4 regions of the Effusibacillus pohliae DSM 22757 genome follow, and region 1 is predicted to be linked to each of the others. Evidence: riboswitches for the same ligand, from Rfam matches in the RefSeq annotation. Region 1 holds a riboswitch; each other region holds the start of a gene.

Evidence for each region. Region 1 has a riboswitch for S-adenosylmethionine ahead of metX (homoserine O-acetyltransferase MetX). Riboswitches for the same ligand answer to the same signal wherever they lie in the genome.
Region 2: it holds a riboswitch for S-adenosylmethionine, as region 1 does, so the genes downstream of both, metH (methionine synthase) here and metX (homoserine O-acetyltransferase MetX) in region 1, are expected to answer to the same signal.
Region 3: it holds a riboswitch for S-adenosylmethionine, as region 1 does, so the genes downstream of both, C230_RS0103365 (methionine ABC transporter ATP-binding protein) here and metX (homoserine O-acetyltransferase MetX) in region 1, are expected to answer to the same signal.
Region 4: it holds a riboswitch for S-adenosylmethionine, as region 1 does, so the genes downstream of both, C230_RS0104010 (trans-sulfuration enzyme family protein) here and metX (homoserine O-acetyltransferase MetX) in region 1, are expected to answer to the same signal.

Annotation. Positions count from the first base shown of each region.
Region 1 is NZ_AQXL01000106.1:20,691-26,051, forward strand. Features, by position in the region: gene sdhA (succinate dehydrogenase flavoprotein subunit) at 1-137, opposite strand, end outside; gene C230_RS0105320 (succinate dehydrogenase cytochrome b558 subunit) at 154-765, opposite strand; gene C230_RS19540 (homoserine dehydrogenase) at 1,020-2,405, opposite strand; gene metX (homoserine O-acetyltransferase MetX) at 2,402-3,535, opposite strand; SAM riboswitch class I at 3,713-3,834, opposite strand; gene C230_RS0105335 (aspartate kinase) at 4,000-5,238, opposite strand.
Region 2 is NZ_AQXL01000113.1:45,353-50,713, reverse strand. Features, by position in the region: gene C230_RS0107215 (hypothetical protein) at 1-65, shown strand, start outside; gene C230_RS19725 (DUF3054 domain-containing protein) at 160-537, shown strand; gene C230_RS0107205 (enoyl-CoA hydratase/isomerase family protein) at 838-1,623, shown strand; partial or broken gene C230_RS0107200 (ectoine/hydroxyectoine ABC transporter ATP-binding protein EhuA) at 1,690-1,893, shown strand; SAM riboswitch class I at 2,225-2,326, shown strand; gene metH (methionine synthase) at 2,483-5,361, shown strand, end outside.
Region 3 is NZ_AQXL01000093.1:798-6,158, forward strand. Features, by position in the region: gene C230_RS0103345 (cell wall hydrolase) at 1-286, shown strand, start outside; gene C230_RS0103350 (hypothetical protein) at 505-744, shown strand; gene C230_RS0103355 (MetQ/NlpA family ABC transporter substrate-binding protein) at 770-1,600, opposite strand; gene C230_RS0103360 (methionine ABC transporter permease) at 1,684-2,349, opposite strand; gene C230_RS0103365 (methionine ABC transporter ATP-binding protein) at 2,351-3,364, opposite strand; SAM riboswitch class I at 3,442-3,564, opposite strand; gene C230_RS0103370 (PilZ domain-containing protein) at 3,712-4,089, opposite strand; gene leuB (3-isopropylmalate dehydrogenase) at 4,280-5,361, opposite strand, start outside; gene C230_RS0103380 (2-isopropylmalate synthase) at 5,355-5,361, opposite strand, start outside.
Region 4 is NZ_AQXL01000098.1:5,967-11,327, reverse strand. Features, by position in the region: gene C230_RS0104025 (Glu/Leu/Phe/Val family dehydrogenase) at 1-231, opposite strand, end outside; gene C230_RS22345 (hypothetical protein) at 328-492, opposite strand; gene C230_RS0104015 (trans-sulfuration enzyme family protein) at 548-1,687, opposite strand; gene C230_RS0104010 (trans-sulfuration enzyme family protein) at 1,684-2,844, opposite strand; SAM riboswitch class I at 2,917-3,050, opposite strand; gene C230_RS19395 (MFS transporter) at 3,212-4,504, shown strand; gene comA (phosphosulfolactate synthase) at 4,626-5,361, shown strand, end outside.

The DNA of each region.
Region 1 (5,361 bases):
CCCTGCGCGCAGGCGGAGTGAGAGCGCTTTACGGGAACCAGCGAAAACAGATCGACGGGAACGCCCGCTTCCGCAATTTTGATCGTGGCCATCAAACCGGCCAGTCCGCCACCGACAACAATAATCCGTTGACTCATCGTTCAGTCCCTCCCTCTATACCCCAGCAGACTTAAAGGCCACAAGGGAGCTTACACCCAAGAATGAAATGACGATCCAAATGCCGCCCATTACATAAGCGGACAAGCGCTGCGAACGAGGACCCACTGTCACTCCCCAATGGATCAAGAAGCCCCACAGACCGTTTGCAAAATGGAAAGCAGCCGCGACCACGCCGATGATCATGAACCAGAAGGCAAACGGACTGGATACAAGATGTGCGACCATGTCAAAACTGGGCGCATTGCCGCTGAACCGGGTTGTCCACAAATGGTACACCACAAAAATGAATGTGATGACCCCCGTAATCCTCTGCCAGACAAACATCTGGTTGCGAAACCAGGAATACTGCCCGCTGTTGTAGCCGGCGGTAAACGCGATATACATGCCGTAGACGCCATGGTACAAAAGCGGCAGGAAAATAAACAGAAACTCAATCACCGTCAAAAACGGCAATTCGCGAATCCCGGCCACCGCTTGGTCATAAACGGCCGATCCGTTCGTCGCTTTCGCGTTCGTAAACAAATGAAACACCAGGAACAGGCCGACAGGCAAAACTCCCGTCAACGAATGCAGACGCCGAAACCAAAAATCTTTTTGCTGTGACACTGAGTCTGGTCCTCCCTTCCAGAATCGCCGCACGGGCAAAGTCGATTGGGCATGCGCTTTCTTTCACATGCCAGGTTTGGTTTTCTTTCTTTTTGCTCGGTGTGCGCCCCCTTTATGTAAAAAAAGGATCAAACCGACTACGAAAAGAAGGGTAACCGTTTTGCCCGGTTACCGCTTTCCTTTCGCATTCCACCAAAATTTTTGCACTAATTTCCGACTGTGTCAAGAATGTTACAAGGTTTTTTTCAGCAACATCAGACCGTTTGCGACACCAATTCCCCGGTTTGCTTGGCGGATCGGGACGGGCCGGACGCCGCCGCCACCTGATTACCGGAAGCGGTTTCCTCCACGCACGCGATCACCAGCGGCGGTTCCGCCAACAGATTGGCCGGCAATTGCCGCAGGCAAGCAGCGAGTGCCCTGCCGGACAGTCCGCCGACCAGCAACCCGCAAACGGTTCGATCACCGGTCGCTGCTCGTGCTTCCTGCAGGATCGCGCCGCCTTGCCCGATCAGCAGTTGGGCGATTTTTTGTTCCGCTTCCGCCACCACTGATTGCGGAACGCGGATGCGAACGAAATGGTATTGACAACCGTCGTCCGCTTCGCATCGCTGGACGGGGACGTCCCATTTGCAAGAGCGAAGCACACGCCCGGGCTGTCGCAACAAAGCGGTGAGATCTTCCAGCACAGCGCTGGCCGTCGGATATTCGCCCGCCCCTTTGCCGATGAAAGTCAGGTCCCCGACCACATCGCTCGAAATGGTAACCGCGTTGAACACATCGTTCACGCGGGCGAGCGGATGGGTGAACGGCAACAACCGGGGGCCGACAGACAGTTCGACGCCCCGTTCCGTTTTGCGGGAACGGCCGATCAGCTTGATCGTGTATCCGAACTCGCGCGCCCACCGCAAATCCAACGGTTGGATGCGGGTGATTCCCTCGCGGGGAATTTCATCCACAGAAACATGCACATCATACGCCAGGTTGGTGAGGATCGCCAGCTTGTAGGCAGCGTCATATCCTTCCACATCGCTCGTCGGATCGGCTTCCGCATAGCCGAGTTCCTGCGCTTGCGCCAACACTTCAGCAAACGAGCGGCCCGTCTGCTCCATCTGCGTCAGGATGTAATTGGTCGTCCCGTTCAAAATCCCGCACACCTCATGCACCTGATTGGCGGTCAGATAGCCCTGCAGGAAGCGGATCACAGGGATACCGCCGGCCACGCTCGCCTCAAACAGCAACTGTACGCCAGACTCTTCCGCCACCCGCAACAATTCGCTGCCGTGTTTGGCCAACAGTTCCTTGTTTGCCGTAATCACATGTTTGCCGGAACGCAGTGCTTCCAACAGAATGGTCCGGGCCGGTTCAACACCGCCCATCACCTCGATGACCACCTGGATGTCGGGACATCGCAAAATCGACCCGGGATCGGTCGTGATCCGTACGGGATCCACCTGTACGCTCCGTTCTTTTTGCGGATCGCGTACCAAAATGTAGGGTATATCGATGGTACAGCCGGTTCTCTCGGCAATCGATTGACTGTTTTGTTGCAACGCCTTGACGATTCCGGAACCGACCGTTCCCAGCCCCAACAGGCCGACCTGCACCGTTTTGGTCTGTTTGCCCGGCTTTCCGTTCATTTGGTTCCTCCTCCACTCTCCAAAAACTCGCCGATCCATTCGTTCATGATTTCGAATTCGATCAAAAATGCATCATGTCCGTGCACAGTGTGCATCTCCCGGTACACGACCGATTTGCCTTGCGACCGCAAATATTCAGCCGTATCGGACAATTCGCGAGCCGGAAACAGAAAATCGGAGTCGATCCCGATCATCAGCGACCGCCCCGCAATCTGCTGCAAGACGTTCCCGTACTCGCCGCGCCCGCTCGACACGTCGTGCAGGTCCATCGCTTTCAGCAGATACAGATAGGAATTGGCGTCAAACCGCTGCACCAGTTTGCTGCCGTGATAACTTAAATATTTTTCCACCTGGAACTCCGATTCGATCGCGAACGGATCGTCGGTCGGCACCATCGAACGGCCAAACCGCTCCTCGTATAAATCAAAACTGCGGTAGGTGATCATGCCGAGCCGACGTGCCAGGTTGAGTCCTTTCACCGGAAACGTGCGGCCGTAATAATCGCCGTTACACCAGTCCGGGTCGTTGTAGATCGCCTGCCGCATCACATTGTTAAACGCGATGCCCATCGCGGAAAAGCGGCCGCATGTGGCAACCGGCACAAACGTTTCCACCATTTCCGGGTAGGAGACCGCCCATTCGAACACCTGCATACCCCCCATCGAGCCGCCGATTACCGAATACAGCCGCTCGATTCCGAAGCTTCTGACAAGGTGGTATTGCGCTTGCACCATATCGCGGATGGTGACAGTCGGGAATCGCAATCCGTACGGCCGCCCGTCCGCCGGGTGGATCGAGGCGGGGCCGGTCGATCCGGAACAGCCACCCAGCACATTGGAACAGATGATAAAATACCGGTTGGTGTCGAGCGCCTTGCCCGGCCCGATCAGTCCGTCCCACCAGCCGGGCTGTTCAGCCGTGCCGCCTGCATGCGAATCGCCTGTCAGTGCGTGGCACACCAAAATCGCGTTCGTTTTTTGCGCATTTAACGTCCCGAACGTTTCATACACCAGCACCGCTCCCGACAAACACTGTCCGCTTTGCAGCACCAGATCCGGCAGCCTGTATTCGCGCCGGATGACCTCCTCAATCCGCACCGCCATGCGATCACCCCACACCACAGAATCCACGAAAACGCCATCCAGATTCCTGCCCGCTGCGGGCTTTGGTCGCAACAAAACCCGCTCCGAAAGTCAACCCGCACGGACAAAGCTAGACCCGGCGCCTAAGCGCCGCAGCGAGACGTGCCCTTTGGGTGCAAATGGAAAACCCCCTCGACAAGAGGGGGTCGCATATCCGATCGCCGCCTCTTATCTTTCAGAATCAAACGATTCTGCAGGAATTGGCACCAAGAATCCAATCTCCCTACTGATCGGACTCCGGTTGCCGGGCTTCATTGGGCCAGTCCCTCCGCCACTCTGGATAAGAGTTCAAAACACGTATTCAGCTTTGCTATGGAACGAGTGTATCACGGGCATGTAGAATCGTCAAGAGCAGCAAGCACAAGTGTGTAAGCGCAAGCGCATCCAGACGTATCCGTCAGCGCCAGCCGACGATTCCACTCCGAAGGCGGCGTACCTGCAAACGGCGGCCGTCACTTCGCCACTGTGGCCGCTTCAACCGCATCAAGGCCAAACGAGGTATGCAGCACCTGAACCGCTTTCTCCACATCGGCCGCGTCGATCACGCAGGAGACTTTGATTTCCGACGTGCTGACCATCTTGATGTACATGCCATTTTCCGTCAACGCCTGGAACATTTGGGCAGCCACCCCCGGATTGCTGATCATGCCCGCTCCGACGATCGACACCTTCGCCAGGTCTTCTTCGCACACAATCTCTTTTGCGCCGAGCCGCGGCTGCAACTGACCGAGCACCTCAATCGTCCGGGTCAGGTCGTCTTTTGCCACCGTAAACGAAATATCGCTGCAATCGTTGTGGACGATGCTTTGCACAATGATGTCAACGTTGATATTGTCTTGCGCCAGCGTCTGGAATACCACCTTTAGATTGTCATTCCGGTTGGGTACGCCAACCAGCGCCACCTTCGCGACGTTCAAATCGTGCGCGATGCCGCGCACCACCATACCTTTTTCCATAAGCGCCTCCTCTTTCACAAGCGTTCCCGGATTTGTTGTAAAGCTGGACCGGACCATCAACGGCACCTGATACTGTTTCGCGTATTCGACTGCCCGCGGATGCAGCACGGCAGCCCCCAAATTCGCCAGCTCCAGCATTTCGTCATACGAAATCTCGGGGATCTTGCGGGCAAACTTGACCACCCGCGGATCGGTCGAATACACCCCTTCCACGTCGGTGTAGATCTCACACAGATCGGCCTTGAGGGCAGCCGCCAACGCGACAGCCGTCGTATCGGAACCGCCCCGCCCCAGCGTTGTGATGTCGCCATCGTCGGTGATCCCTTGGAAACCGGCTACCACAACCACTTTTCCGGTTTCCAGTTCAGCAAGAATCCGCGACGGGTCAAGGTCGGTGATGCGCGCTTTGCCATGCACCGCCTCCGTCCGGATACCTGCTTGCCAACCGGTAAACGATACGCTGTCCTGGCCGATATCCTGCAGCGCCATCGCCAGCAACGCGATCGAGATTTGCTCCCCGGTCGTCAACAGCATATCCATCTCCCGGGCTGGCCGCACCGCGGATACTTTTTGCGCCAGTTCAATCAGATCATCTGTCGTATCCCCCATCGCCGAGACGACCACAACACACGAATTGCCTTGCTCCACCGTGTCCGCCACACGCCGGGCCACCCGCTTGATGTGCTCTGGGCTGGCTACCGAACTGCCGCCAAACTTCTGAACGATTAACGCCACACTCTCCACTCCTTTGTGACTCTTTTCGATTCTCAGGATGTGAAATCAAAAAAGCGGCAATAGAAGGCTGATCGAGTCACCCGTCTATCGCCGCCTACCAGTCTTAGCCAGCATAACGGTGCC
Region 2 (5,361 bases), on a different contig from region 1:
CGGTTTACGGCGTGTTGATCGCCATACTGAAAGCGATCGCGAAACGGAAACGGCAGGAGATGTGACTGCCACCCGAATTGCCGGGTGGTTCTTTTTTGTTTTGTGGTACAATCATTCTCGTAGCAAAAATAAGTTGAGTGGAGAACGGAGGAATGATGGTTGAAACGGTGGATTTTGCTGATCGGCGACCTGCTGATGCTGATTCTGTTTGCGTTTATCGGGCAATCGGAACACAAGACGTTCACCACGCTGGGCGGAACGCTGAAAACGGCCGCTCCGTTTATGATCGCGTGGGGTGTGGTTGCTCTCATTTTTGGTCTGTACAACATGCGTCATTACGAAACGTTTGCGGCGATGTTCAAACGGACATTGCCCGTTTGGGCAATCGCCATCCCGGCCGGTTTGGCGCTGCGGGCACTCTTTTTGGGAAAGGGGATTAAGGTGCCGTTTCTTGTAGTGGCAATGATCTCGACGTTTGTGCTGCTGTTTGTCTGGCGGTTCCTGTTCACCTGGCTGGCAAGGTGGCTGAACACGTAATTTGTAGGAGAAAAGGCTTGCCTGTGTGGGTACCCAAAATTCGTAGTGTTGTACTCCATGTTGCCGAGCGCATGGATCGACCAGTCTCGAATGCGCCGCCTGATGGCGTGTTCGAGACCCGCTTGCCTGCCTCAGCGGAGGACTGCAAGAGTACGGTAAAGCGTATTATTATGTAAGTGGGTGCGATCTGCCATGTTAAAAGGTGGATTGCCTACCGTCCGGTCGGAAGATGGTGCCGGAAGTAGGACGAAGGATCGTAGACTGTAAACCAATAGGCGCAAGAGGAGAGGGGAGAGCGAAATGTACGAGACCGTTTTGTTTGAGAAAGCGAATCAATTGGCGACTGTCACACTCAACCGGCCAGAAGTGTTCAATGCGTTCAATCTGCAGATGCATGAAGAACTGTTTGACGCGCTCAACCGCGCGGCGGAGGACGCGGACGTACGTTGTATCCTGCTTCGCGGCAACGGGCCAGGATTCAGTTCGGGAGCGGATCTGAAAAGCGTCAGCGCGGAAGATGTGGCTTCGCTCGACCACGGGGCTTATCTGCAGCGGACGTACAACCGGTTGCTGCTTCGGATGGCGGAGCTCGAAAAGCCGATTGTCGGCGCTTTGCACGGCCCCGTGTTCGGTGCGGGACTCGGAGTGGCGCTGGCTTGCGATTTGCGGATCACAGCGGCAAGCACCACGTTTTCCATGGCGTTTGTAAAAATCGGTCTGATGCCGGACGCGGGCAGCCATTTCTTCCTGCCGCGGATCGTCGGGCTCAGCCGCGCCATGGAATTGGCGATGTTCGGCGATTCGATCGGCGCCGAGGAGGCGCTGCGGATCGGGCTGGTTAACCGGGTGGTGGCGGACAGCGAGTTTGCCGGGGAAACGCAACGGTATGCGGAGCGGCTGGCCCAATCTCCGACGACGGCACTCGGGCTGATCAAACGGACGATGTACAAGAGCTTCGAAAACGATCTGGCGACGATGCTGGAAGCGGAGGCGGCCGGGCAGACGATCTGCGGCAAGACGGCCGATCACCGGGAAGGCGTCACCGCGTTTTTCGAGAAGCGGAAACCGAATTTTGTCGGAAAATAGGAACATGGTCACTGGCATGCCGGGCGGCATGCCTCTTTTTGATGGCAATACCGGCCAGCAGGAGGGGGAATCGCACGCGCGATGGCGATGGAACCGGCCGTGTTGCTGTTTGACGAGCTGACCTCCGCCCTCGACCCGGAGTTGGTGGGCGAAGTCCTGAAAGTGATGAAAGAGCTGGCGCAGGAAGGGATGACGATGGTGGTCGTCGCCCACGAGATGAACTTCGCCCGTGAAGCGGCCGACAAGGTCGTGTTTATCGACCGGGGCGTGAATATGGACATACGAATTCACTTTCTACATACTATAACTTTTATTCCATCGTTCTTCCTCACAGAAAACGCCTTAGAGGAATCGCTGTGAATAAGTTTTTCTATAATTCATTGGGATTATATTAATAGTTTTTGTGTATTATATAGTTGAAAAACATAAAACATTCTGTATAATTGTTTTTGTAGATAGGATATCATAAGTAATGTGGATACGGGGTTATTGAAATTGAAAAAATGGTTCTTTCTCAAGCTATGAGAGCCGGTGATCACCCTTGACACAACCACCGGTTTCAGTGCAAACTAATAAAAAATCGAAAAACGATTTGTCATAACTTCTATCCAGAGTGGTGGAGGGATCTGGCCCGATGAAACCACAGCAACCGGTGTGCGCACACGGTGCTAATTCCAGCAGAACGCGTTCTGGAAGATAGGAGGAGCCAACTGTGAACGTTCAGCCCTCTCGGATCCGGAGAGGGCTTTTGATCATGGACGATCAACTCGGCGTTGCCTGCACGGATGCAGGCGCTTTTAGCCGAGTTTCCTTTTCAGGTGAGAACGATTGGGATTTGACGGGGAGAGGGGAACCGAACATGAGCAGCGAGACGGGAAAGGTGTCGCAACATCCGATATTGGAACAAATGAAGAAAAAAATCCTGATTCTCGACGGCGCGATGGGCACGATGATTCAGCAGGCCGGTCTGACGGCGGCCGATTTTGGCGGGGAAGCGTACGAGGGGTGCAACGAGTACCTGAACATCATGCGGCCGGATGTGATCCGCCGCATTCACGAGCAGTATCTGGATGCCGGGGCGGATATTATCGAGACCAACACGTTCGGTGCCACCCGGCTGGTGCTCGCCGAATACAACCTGGAGGAGCGGGCGGACGAGATCAACCGGGCGGCGGCAAGGCTGGCGGTGGAGGCGGCAAAAAAATACTCGACGCCGGAATGGCCCCGTTTCGTAGCTGGAGCGATGGGACCGACCACCAAGACGTTATCGGTGACGGGCGGCACGACGTTTGAAAAATTGGTGGAAAATTATTACCAACAGGCGAAAGCGCTGATTCAGGGCGGCGTCGATGTGCTGCTTTTGGAAACGGCACAGGACACGCTGAATGTGAAAGCTGGCGGCATCGGGATTCAAAAAGCGTTTGCGGAGCTGGGCGTCCGCTTGCCCCTGATGCTGTCCGGCACGATCGAACCGATGGGCACCACGTTGGCAGGCCAGAATATCGAATCGTTCTACATCTCGCTCGAACACCTGAAGCCGATTACCGTCGGGCTGAACTGCGCAACTGGGCCGGAATTCATGCGCGACCATTTGCGGACCCTGTCCGAACTGGCGCAGTGCGGGGTCAGTTGCTATCCGAATGCCGGGCTGCCGGATGAGAACGGCCATTACCACGAATCGCCGCAAGCGCTGGCGAAAAAAATGGCCGGTTTCGCTGAGCTCGGTTGGCTGAACATTGCGGGGGGCTGCTGCGGGACGACACCGGAGCATATCCGGGCGTTGGCGGAAGCGTTGAAGGACTACAAGCCGCGGCAACCGGCGTGCGGCCACCTGCCGGCTGTCTCTGGAATCGAAACCGTCTATCTGGAGGCGGACAACCGCCCGCTGTTGGTGGGGGAACGGACCAATGTCATCGGATCCAAGAAGTTCCGGACGTTGATCGCCAGCGGATTGTATGAGGACGCGGCGGAAATCGCCCGGGCCCAGGTAAAAAAAGGCGCGCATATCATCGACATCTGCCTGGCCGACCCGGACCGGGACGAGTACGGCGATATGGAAAAATTCCTGCCGTTTGTCGTCAAAAAAATAAAAGTGCCGTTGATGATCGATTCGACCGATGCGCGGGTGATCGAACTGGGATTGAAACATTCGCAAGGGAAGGCGATCATCAACTCGATCAACCTGGAGGACGGGGAAAAGCGGTTCGCGGAGGTGGCGCCGCTGATCAACCGGTACGGGGCGGCGGTGGTGGTCGGAACGATCGATGAGCAGGGGATGGCGGTGACGCGCGAGCGAAAGCTGGAAATCGCCAAACGATCCTACGATCTGTTGGTCCACAAATATGGCGTCCATCCGCAAGACATTATTTTTGATCCGCTTGTGTTTCCGGTCGGCACGGGCGATGAACAGTATATCGGAGCGGCCCCGGAAACGGTGGAGGGCATCCGCCTAATCAAGCGGGAACTGCCGGAGTGTGCGACGATCCTTGGGATCTCCAACGTATCGTTCGGGTTGCCGCCAGCCGGTCGCGAAGTGCTGAACGCGGTGTTTCTCTATCACTGTACGAAAGCGGGTCTCGACTATGCAATTGTGAACACGGAAAAGCTGGAGCGCTATGCGTCGATTCCGGAAGAGGAGCGGCGGCTGGCGGAAGAGCTGCTGTTCCATACGAATGACGAGACTCTTGCCCGATTCACCGCTTTTTACCGGGAGAAAAAGACGGCCCAGGTGAAGGAAGTGTCCAGCCTCAGCCTGGAAGAACGGTTGGCGAACTATGTGGTGGAAGGCAGCAAGGACGGCCTGATTGACGATCTGAACGAGGCGCTGACCCGGTATGCGCCGCTTGAGATCATCAACGGCCCGCTGATGAAAGGGATGGAGGAAGTTGGCAGGCTGTTCAACGACAACCAGTTGATCGTCGCGGAAGTGCTGCAGAGTGCGGAAGTGATGAAAGCGGCGGTCGCCTATCTGGAACCGTTCATGGAGCGGGCGGAGGCGGCCGTCAAAGGGAAGATTTTGCTCGCGACCGTCAAGGGAGACGTGCATGACATCGGCAAAAATCTGGTCGAGATCATCCTGTCGAACAACGGCTATCAGGTGATCAACCTGGGGATTAAGGTACCGCCTGAACAGTTGATCGAGGCCTATCGCAAGGAGAAGCCGGATGCGATCGGCCTGTCCGGGCTGTTGGTCAAATCGGCGCAGCAGATGGTAACGACCGCCCAGGACCTGCGGGCAGCGGGCATTGATGTGCCGATTCTGGTCGGCGGCGCCGCTCTCACCCGTAAGTTCACGCACACGCGGATCGCGCCGGAGTACAACGGGCTGGTTCTGTACGCGAAAGATGCGATGGACGGGCTGGAACTGGCCAACCGGTTAAGCGATGAAGAGCAGCGGAAAGCGTTGATTCAGGAGTTGCGGGACATCCAACAATCGTATGTGATGGAAGCGGGCAAAGGCGGGACGGACGGCCGGGCGGAAGCAGCGCCGGCGGCCGGGCGGTCGAATGTCAACCGGGACGCACCGGTGTTTGTCCCGCCCGATTTTGAACGGCATGTGCTGCGCGATTACCCGATCTCGTTCCTGCAGCCGTATTTGAACCTGCGGATGCTGTTGGGAAAGCACCTGGGCGTGAAAGGAAACGTCGAGCAGTTGCTAGCGGAAGGGGATCCGAAAGCGGCCGAATTGATGGGCGTGATCGACCGGCTGATGCGGGAAGCGAAGGAGCAGGGAATCAT
Region 3 (5,361 bases), on a different contig from region 1:
GCGGATCCGCACCATCCCGCAAATGGTGTTCCAGCGGCCGGGGGGTTTTGAGGCGGTAGAAAAACCGTATTTTTGGTCCGTCAAAGCTCGTGACCTCGATAAACGGTTGGCCCGCCGGTGCGTGAACGGGGAGAGGTTTCATCCGGCCATGAGCGCATTGTGGTTCTTTGACCCGGGCGTGCGCCGTCCCTGCCCGCCGCGCTGGTATGCCCAAAGATTGGCTGGCCGCTACAAATCCCACTGCTTCTACATGCCGCGTCCAAGGGATTGTCCCAGAGTCTTTTAATGGAAGTTCGTCATATAATGGAGATTCATCACAGTGGCCCGGGTCGTCCGGGCTGTTTCATTTTGCGGCAGCCGCCAGCACCCAGTCCACTGCTACCCATTTATGTGCGGACAATCAACCAAACGCCCTCGCAGCCAATACAGTAGTCAGTGAATTCACTTTGCGGGAGGAGTGCACGGCATGCGCTGTGTCACCGCCGTTGGAGGTAATATTCCAGAATGATCCAGTTTATCAAATTCGTCACCCTAGATGACAACGGAGATGAAGTGTGCATCCCTTACGGCTATCCGGTGCGGGGCAACAAAATCGGCCAATCGCCAAACGAAATCTCCCCGCAAACGGCGAAAGAATTTATCGCCAACCACCACCCTGAATATTTAAAGCAACCGCGGCTGATCGGGGTCGACATCAACGGCAAATGGTTCACGGCGGAAGAGATCAAAAAAAATACCACCTGAACCGATCAGGTGGTACATGGTTTCGTTAAAACGCCGGAACAACAGCACCTTGATACTTGTCTTCCATAAACTTCTTGACTTCCGGAGTATTCAACGCTTTCGCCAGCTTCTGGATGGCATCCGAATCCTTGTTGTCCGGGCGCGCCACCAGAATGTTCACATAGGGCGAGTCTTTCCCTTCGATCGCCAGAGCATCCTTGGTCGGCACCAGTTTTGCCTCCAGCGCATAGTTCGTGTTGATGCATGCCAGGTCCACTTCGCCCAGCGCCCGCGGCAGCATGGCGGCTTCCAGTTCCTTAAACTTCACGTGCTTCGGGTTTTCGACAACGTCCTTGACAGTCCCTTTGATGCCGACGCCATCTTTCAATTTAATGATGCCGTTTTTCTCGAGCAGCGCCAATGCCCGCCCGCCATTCGTCGCATCGTTCGGAATGGCGATCGTCGCGCCGTCTTTCAACTCGTCCAGTTTCTTGATTTTCTTCGAGTAGACGCCGAATGGCTCAATGTGGACGTTCGTGACTTTGACCAGGTTCATTTTTTGATCCTTGTTGAACTGATCCAGGTACGGCGTGTGCTGGAAAAAGTTGGCGTCCAGTTGCTTTTCGAACACCTGAACGTTCGGCTGCACATAATCGTTGAACACCTTGATGTCCAGGTTGACCCCTTGCTCTTTCAATTTCGGTTTGACAAATTCGAGAATTTCCGCATGCGGAACGGCGGTTGCGCCAACCTTCAATGTCACTTCTTTCTTGTCGCCGCCGGCTGCCGGAGCAGGTGCCGCGGTTTCCTTCTTGCCGCATCCGGCCAGCGAAAATGCAAGTGTAAGCGACAATACGGGTACGAGCCATTTTTTCATATCCGGTTTCTCCTTTCGATGTTTGCCATTCTTACTTCATCTATACCAATCGGTGCTCCCGCCCTGTAGCAGCCCACCGCTTGCTATTTCCGGCTGAAACGGTGCACCAGGCGGTCTCCCGCTGTCTGCAGAATCTGCACCAACACCAGCAAAACCGCGACCGTTACCAGCATCACATCGGTCTGGAACCGTTGGTAGCCGTAGCGGATCGCCAGGTCTCCGAGTCCACCGCCGCCGATTACACCCGACATCGCGGTATAGGAGACGAGCGCGACGGTTGTGATCGTAATCCCCGCGATCAGTCCAGGCCGTGATTCAGGCAGCAACACGTTCCAGATGATCTGCCAGTTGGAAGCTCCCATCGACTGGGCCGCCTCAATCACGCCGCGGTCCACTTCGCGCAGCGATGTCTCCACTAACCTTGCAAAAAACGGGGCGGCGCCGATCACGAGCGGCGGAATCGATCCCTGCACGCCAAGCGATGTGCCGACGATCAGTTTGGTGAATGGGATCAACAGGATCATCAGGATGATGAACGGCACCGACCGCAGGATGTTGACGACAAACGAGACGATCGAATAAAAAATCCGATTTTCCAGTAGCTGTCCCCTTGATGTCAGAAACAACAGAACGCCGAGCGGCAACCCGATGAGCACGGTGAACAAAGTGGACAGCCCCAGCATCGTCAGCGTGTCGAGCGTTGCCGTCGAAATCTCTTCCCAGTCGACGTTCTCAAATGTCCATTCCATTTCAGATCACCTCCACTTTCAGCCCGTGCTGGCGCAACCGGTCGATCGACTGCTGAACCTGCATCTGCCCGCCTTCCAGTTCAACAACCAACTGCCCGTAGGGCGTGTCTTTCATGCGGGAAATCGTGCCCTGCAGAATGTTAAACGATGCACCGACCTCCTGCATCGTCCGGAACAAAATCGGCTGATACGTCTGCTCGCCCAGGAATGTAATCCGCACGATCGTGCGATGACCGGCCGATTTTTCACGGGCGATCACCTGCTGCAGTTCGAGCGAGTCGACCACCTGTTCAACAAATTCGCGGGTTGTCGGGTGGTGCGGTTTCAAAAACACGTTAGCCACCGGCCCTGCCTCAACAACCCGGCCGCCGTCGATCACCGCCACCCGGTCGCAGATCGAGCGAACCACATGCATTTCATGCGTAATCAACACGATCGTAATCCCGAATTGGCGGTTGATGTCCCGCAGCAACGTGAGGATCGAATTGGTCGTCTGCGGGTCAAGCGCCGATGTCGCTTCATCACACAAGAGCACTTTCGGATCGTTCGCCAGTGCTCTGGCGATGCCGACCCTCTGTTTCTGGCCGCCCGACAATTGCGCCGGATACTTGTCCCGATGCGCCTCAAGGCCGACCAGCGCCAATAGTTCGCCGACTTTCCGGTCGATCTCCGCCTGCGTGCGCTTCGCCAGCTTCAACGGAAACACGATATTGTCCGCGACCGTGGCGGACGACAGCAGATTGAAATGCTGAAAAATCATCCCGATCTGCCGACGTTCCTCTTGCAGCCTGCGTCCGTCAAGCGCTGTCAGATTGACTCCATCGACGGTGACTGTGCCGGATGTCGGCCGCTCCAGCAGGTTGATGCAGCGGATCAGCGTGCTCTTGCCGGCGCCGGAATGGCCGATGACGCCAAAAATTTCACCTTTTTCTATGGACAAATCGATTCCGCGCAAGGCGGGAACCGAATGTTTGCCAACCCGGTACTCCTTGTGCAAATTGCGCAGTTCAATCATCCGTACTCACCTCCGTTTGCCTCAACAAAAAACCCCTTTTTCACAGATTGAAAAAGGGGTTGCCAGACGACTTACCCTTCTCATCTGCCAGGATTTGTTATATCCTGAAGGAATTGGCACCATGTCGCTCATCCGCATCATCCTGATGAGCCGGTTGCCGGGCTTCATTGGGCCTTTCCCTCCGCCTCTCTTGATAAGAAGATCTTCCTGTCAGTCTATTTAATTGTAGATTAAAAAATTCAAACCTGATTATATCCGCTTCCTATCAAAAAGTCAATCAAAAATCTTGATAAAAAATTATATTATATATTGGAATAAAATTAATTGTATGAAAACGGAGGCAATCCTTATTCGGTCATGTACTTTTCTTTTTTCCGGCGGCGAATTTGCAGCTGGTTGATCTGCATAATCAGGTTCTTCTGTTCTTTTTCTTCAAAGAAAATAAACTCCGCCCCGTATAACAGCAGACTGTCTTCCGGCTTCTTCCAGACCAACTGACCGTAGACATTGATCTTTTGTTCCGGCACGTCGATCGCAAACTGCCAGATCAGCATTTCGCTGACGGGCAAATCCCGGTCCGACAGAAAGCAAAGACCGCCGCCGGATATGTTTTGCACTTCCACTTCAAACTCTTCCCCGATCGGCAACAGTTTGCTCCCCAGTTTGCGCAGGCGCAGCGAACAAAAAGCGGTCAACGGAACGCGGAAAAATTCTCTCTGCTTCATGCGATTTGACGTTCCTCCCATTTTACCCCGAACACCCTGCCCTGTTTCACTCGATCTAATAGTGCTATTAATTTATATCAGCAGGGATTTGCCCTCTAGGTGCTGGAGTCCTATTTTGTCAAGTTCGATCCCCTGTCGATGAAAAAAGGCGTTTCCCGCAAAGGGAAACGCCTGTTACAACATTGGGATGTTATACGATCGGGACTTTTGCACTAATCCGTTGGACGATCAGGTCTCCCATGCGGGAGGTCGATACGGTCGGTTCAGCGGGGCCTGCCAAATCGGCAGTTCGTACCCCTTCCGCCAGCACCTCTGCCACCGCTTGTTCGATCACGGTCGCTTCCTGTTCCCAACCGAATGAGTGCCGTAGCATCAGTGCCGCGGACAAAATCATGCCGAGCGGGTTGGCGACGCCCTTGCCCGCGATGTCAGGGGCAGACCCGTGAATCGGTTCATACAGGGCGACGCCCGCTCCCAGGCTGGCAGACGGCAGCATACCGATCGAACCGGTCAGCATGGCCGCTTCGTCCGACAGGATGTCGCCGAACATGTTCTCCGTCACGATCACATCGAATTGGCGTGGATTGCGAATCAACTGCATGGCGCAAGTGTCGACTAGGATATGATCGTACTGGACATCCGGATACTCCTTGGCGATCCGCTCGACTGTCTCGCGCCAGAGGCGGGACGATTCCAGGACGTTCGCCTTGTCGACCGAGTGCACCCGTTTCCTTCTCGTCCGCGCCACTTCGAACCCCATCCGGACGATTCGCTCGATTTCGCCGGTCGTGTAAACGAGCGTATCGGTTGCCACTTCGCCGCCGACCGCCGGTTTCCTGCTTTTCTCACCGAAGTAGAGACCGCCGGTCAGCTCCCGCAAAATCAGCAGGTCGACGCCAAGCAACACTTCTTGTTTCAAAGTGGAAGCGTGCAGCAGCGGTTCAAACGCGCGAACCGGCCGCAGATTCGCGTACACACCGAGTTCCTTCCGCATCCGCAGCAGACCCGTTTCCGGGCGCAGATGACCGGGGTTGTGATCCCACTTCGGCCCTCCGACGGCAGCCAGCAGTACGGCGTCTGCCGCTCTGATGCCTTCCAGGGTCTGTGGAGGAAGCGGATCGCCAAACCGGTCGATCGCATCCCCGCCGATCGAAAATGTTGCAAACTCGAAGCTACGGGAGAAGTGGCGGCCGACCGTCTCCAGCACTTTCACGGTCTCGGCGGTGATTTCCGGGCCGATGCCGTCTCCCGGCAGCAGTGCGATCTTAGGCA
Region 4 (5,361 bases), on a different contig from region 1:
CGGCCCAACCGCATCATTATGCTGTGCGCGATAACCAGTGAACACCCGAACGCTTCCGTCATCCATCCTGACAGGAATGCGGACCGTCAACACTCGCAACGGTTCTTTCAGAAGCTCGTACATCTCATCCCCATACCCCAATTTGTTGAGCGCTTCCTTGATCACCAACTGGGTCTGGGCGAGTACGTTTAACGTTTCTTCCTGCTTCTGTGTGTTTCCCTGATTGCTCATGCTTTGACCACCTTTGTGAACAACATCGAAATAAAGACATGCAAATATAAGTATAACGCGATACTTTCTATTAGGAAAGCATGTCTACGAATATTTTTATTGGTTCAAAGCTGGATCGGGTATTTCCACATCGTCCGGATTGTCCTGTTCCACCAACGTCTGCGGATCTCCTTGCGCGCCGCTCGGCACCTTGCCGGCAAAATCGTCCGGACTGTCCGCCATGATGAACGATTTGGCAGATGCGGGAGTCTGTTTTTCCATTGTTTTTCCGCTCCTTCAGAATCAAGATTGCAAGTTCCGCGTCACCCGCTTTTATTTATAATCCCATAAGAGCCTGTTCAATATCCCCGATCAGGTCTTCCGCGCTCTCGAGCCCCACCGACAGACGCAGCAAGCCGTCGCTGATCCCCCTGCGGATCCGTTCCTCTCGCGGCATCGCCGCGTGCGACATGGTCGCCGGATAGGACAAAATACTTTCCACCGCCCCCAGGCTGACAGCAAACAATGGCAACTGCAGCCGCTTGACAAACCGCCGCACCTGTTCGGCGTCCGCCAGTTCAAACGACAGCACCGCGCCGGGCCCGTCCGCCTGCCGGAGATGAATCTCCCGGCCCGGATGCGATTCGAGCCCCGGGTAATACACCCGTTTGATCTTCGGGTGCCGCTCCAGATAACGAGCAATCCGCAGCGCCGTTTCCTCACTTTGTTTCATCCGCACCGCCAGCGTTTTGATGCCCCGCATCAGCAACCAACAGTCCTGCGGCCCCAGCACCGCGCCGAACCCGTTTTGGATCTGGTATATTTCTTTTGCCAACGATTCATCCCGCACCGTCACCAGCCCCGCCACCACATCAGAATGACCGCCCAAAAATTTGGTTCCCGAGTGAACCACCACATCGATCCCCAGCTCATGCGGCCGCTGCAAGCCGGGTGACATAAAGGTGTTGTCGACAATCGTCAGCACCCCGTTTGCTTTCGCGATGTCGGCCGCTTTTTGCAGATCGATGATTTTCAGCGTTGGGTTAGAAGGTGTTTCCAGCATCATCGCTTTCGTGTTCGGTCGGATCGCCGCCGCCAATTTTTCCGGGTTGGCGGCGTCGACAAACGTCGTCTCAATCCCAAAGCGGGAAAAAACTCTCGTCAACGCCCGAAACGTTCCCCCGTAAATGTCTTCGCACGCCACAACATGCGAGCCGGCGGACAGTGTGAGCAGGACGCTCGTAATCGCCGCCATGCCGGAAGCAAACGCAAGTCCGTAGTTCGCCCCTTCCAACTGGGCAATCACATGCTCAAGTGCTTTCCGGGTGGGGTTGCCGGAGCGGGAATAATCGAACTCCTGCTGCTGGTTCCAATCGGCCTGGTGAAACGTCGAAGCCTGGTAAATCGGAAAGCTGGCGGCGCCGGTGCGCGGGTCCAGTTCCGCCCCCGTATGCAGCACGCGCGTTTCAAATTTCACCTGACGGACACCTCGGATCTCGCTGCCTCCAACGCTTGCTCCAGGTCTGCGATAATGTCCTGATAGTGTTCGATGCCGACCGATAAGCGCAGGAGCCTATCCGTAACGCCGTACGCCTCCCGCACTTCCTTCGGGATGTCAAAATGGGTCTGTCTCGCCGGATAGGTGATCAACGATTCGACGCCGCCAAGGCTTTCGGCGAACGAAATCAGTTTCACACTGCCGAGGATCGGTTCCACCATGCTTTCATCCGCCACTTCGAACGACAGCATGCCGCCGTAGCCGGACGACTGCTTTTCATGCATGTGCTTGCCCGGATGGTGCGGCAGACCAGGGTAATAGACTTTTGTCACCTGCGGGTGTCGTGACAGCCATTCCGCCACAAGCAGCGCGTTTTCCTGATGTTTTTCCATTCGCAGCGCCAACGTCTTCAGGCCGCGGATCATCAGCCAGCAATCCTGGGGTCCGAGAACAGCCCCGATCGAATTTTGCAAAAAAAACAGTTTTTCGCCCAATTGCTCGTCCTTCACCGCAAGCAGGCCGCATAGCACGTCGTTATGGCCGCCCAGATACTTGGTGCCGGAATGCAGCACCACATCGGCCCCCAAATCCAACGGTCGTTGAAAATAGGGCGACATAAACGTGTTATCGACGATGGTCAGCGCGCCGCGCCGTTTGGCGATCGCAGCGCAACCTGCGATATCGGTGATTTTCATCGTCGGGTTGGTCGGGGTTTCAACAAACAGCGCCTTGGTGTTCGGTTGAACCGCCGCTTCCACCGCAGCCAGATCGCCGGTATCCACGTAGGTCGTTTCGATCCCTTTCCGACGCAAAATCTGTTCCAGCAAGCGATAGGTACCGCCGTACAAATCGTTGGAAGCGACCAGGTGATCGCCTGGCTCGAACAGTTCCACTAGACAGGCGATCGCAGCCATGCCGGAAGCGAACGCAAACCCCCGCACCCCATTTTCCAGATCGGCGATCGTATCTTCCAGCACTTTGCGAGTCGGATTGAGAGTCCGGGTATAGTCAAACCCCGTGCTCTGTCCGAGCGCCGGATGGGCGAATGTAGTCGAGTGATGAATCGGCACAGACACAGCTCCCGTCACCGGATCCTTGCGGTTTCCCGCTTGTGCCAACCGTGTTTCGATCCGCATGTCCATTCCTCCTCTTCATGGAAAAAGGTCTTTCCCCCCAAGAGAAAGACCTGGTATTGCCACGCTGTCCTCCTCTTATCTTTCAGGATCGCTCCTGCAGGAATTAGCACCACAAATCATACCTGAAACGCGCGAATCACGTTTCCGGATCGATTCAGGTTGCCGGGCTTCATCGGGCCAGTCCCTCCACCAACTCTGGATAAGAGTCAATCGATTTTGTTCTTTTGATACAATTTACAATCTTCAAGGCGGTTTCGTCAAGGGGTGTTCGTTAAAGCCTGGCAGTCGTGGCGAGTCAATAACTTCCTGCATCAGCCCCGATACGGCGCGACACACTAGGTTTACAACGAGGAAAGGACTGAACAGAATGGCGCAAACGGCATCCGACAGGTCCAAAGTTTCGTTGCTGTCTCTGATTGCCCTGGGAAGCGTTCCGCTCATCATGGTCCTGGGTAATTCGATGCTGATTCCGATTCTGCCAACGATGCAGGAGCAGCTTCAGATCACCAAATTTCAGGCGAGTTTGGTGATCACTCTGTTCTCCGTGCCCGCCGGCATCATCATCCCGTTGGCCGGTTTTTTGTCGGACCGCTACAACCGGAAACTCGTGATCATCCCGGCGCTTATCTTATACGCGTTAGGCGGATTGCTAGCGGGAATCGCCGTGCTCTTGTTTGCCAAACCGTTTGCCGTGATCATGACAGGTCGCGTGCTGCAAGGAATCGGGGCCGCCGGGACTGCTCCAATCGCGATGGCTTTGGCAGGCGATATTTTCCAGGGAGCGGCCCGCAGCAAAGCGCTTGGCATCATCGAAGCATCGAACGGGCTGGGAAAAGTCCTGAGTCCCATACTCGGCGTGCTGCTCTCGATGATCACCTGGTTTGCGGTTTTTTTTGCGTTTCCGCTGTTGTGCGTGCCCGCTGCTTTGGCGATCTGGTTTTTTATCAAGGAACCAAAAAAGGACAAAGCCGCGCAAAAAGTAACCCACTACCTGCGCGCGCTGAAGGTTATTTTCAAACGGGAATGGAAATGGCTTCTGACCGCTTACTTTGCAGGCGCCAGCGCACTTTTCATTTTGTTTGGCGTATTGTTTTATCTGTCGCATCTTTTGGAAGACAAATATGCGATCGACGGTCTGCTGAAAGGCGCCATTCTGGCGGTTCCCTTGCTCGCCATGTCGTCGACGTCCTATATCACGGGAGCAAACATCAAAAAGCAAAAAAGGTTGATGAAAACGCTGATTGTGACTGGCATGCTGCTGATTGCGATCCCGCTCGGGTTGGCTTCCTTTGTTACAAACGCGTACGTCTTGCTGGGATTGCTGGTGATGAGCGGTATCGGCACGGGACTCGTGCTGCCCTGCCTGAATATGCTGATCACCTCAGCCGTCAGTATGGAAGAACGCGGGATCGTCACATCTTTTTACGGCTCCGTCAGATTCCTGGGAGTGGCGATCGGGCCACCCGTCTTCACCTGGTTGATGGACCTGTCCCGCTTGGTTATGTTCTTGTCGGTGGCCGGGCTCGCCTTTTTGTCCGCCGCGCTGGCGATGTGGCTGATTCGCGTCCCAGCGGAGAAGCCCGAATCCCCACCCGCCCCCAATTCGATCGCCTCCGAATCCCTGCGGAAGTTGTTGGCAAAACGAAAAGCACGGGCGTAACACCAGCTCCCGTTTTTCGCATACGATAATGGAGCCCACAGGTTGTAAACGCCAGGAGGTGACAAACCCCGACGGGGATTCCCTGCACAGCACAGAACAGCAAAGAAAGGGGTTTTGGGAGATGAACGATTTTTTGCCACAAAAACCGTGGGACACAGTCCTGCGTGATCCACTACCGGGCCGCAACCTGAAACCGCGTACTTGCGGTCTCAGCATGGTGATCGATAAGGGGCTGGGAATCCGGGAAACGTTGGACCTGGCAGAATTGGCAGCCCCTTACATCGATTTCTTGAAATTGGGTTTTGGCACATCGATGCTCTATTCGAAATCGCTGCTGCAAAACAAAATCAATATTTTGCGGGAACATGACATTCATGTCTACCCGGGCGGAACCTTACTGGAGACGGCCGTGCTGCAAGGTTGTTGGAAGGACTTCATGCGCACTTCAAAAAAACTGGGATTCACCGCGATCGAAGTTTCCGACGGCACGGTCACGATCGATCTCGAACTGCGCCGGCAATTGATCCAGGAAGCGAAACATATCGGATTTCTCGTTTTGAGCGAAGTAGGGAAAAAAGAATCGGGCGTCCACCTGCCTATCGAAAAACAGTTGGAACTGATCCGGCACGATCTGGACTGCGGTGTTTTCAAAGTGATTATTGAGGGACGGGAATCCGGAAAGGATGTAGGCATCTACGAAGCGAGCGGGGCGATCCGCAAAGACGATGTCGACCGCCTGCTGGAACAGCTGACCTCGGCCGACTGCATTATCTGGGAAGCCCCCTTGAAATCGCAGCAAGAAGCGCTGATCGCTCAATTTGGCCCGAATGTGAATCTCGGCAATCTGTTTCCGCACG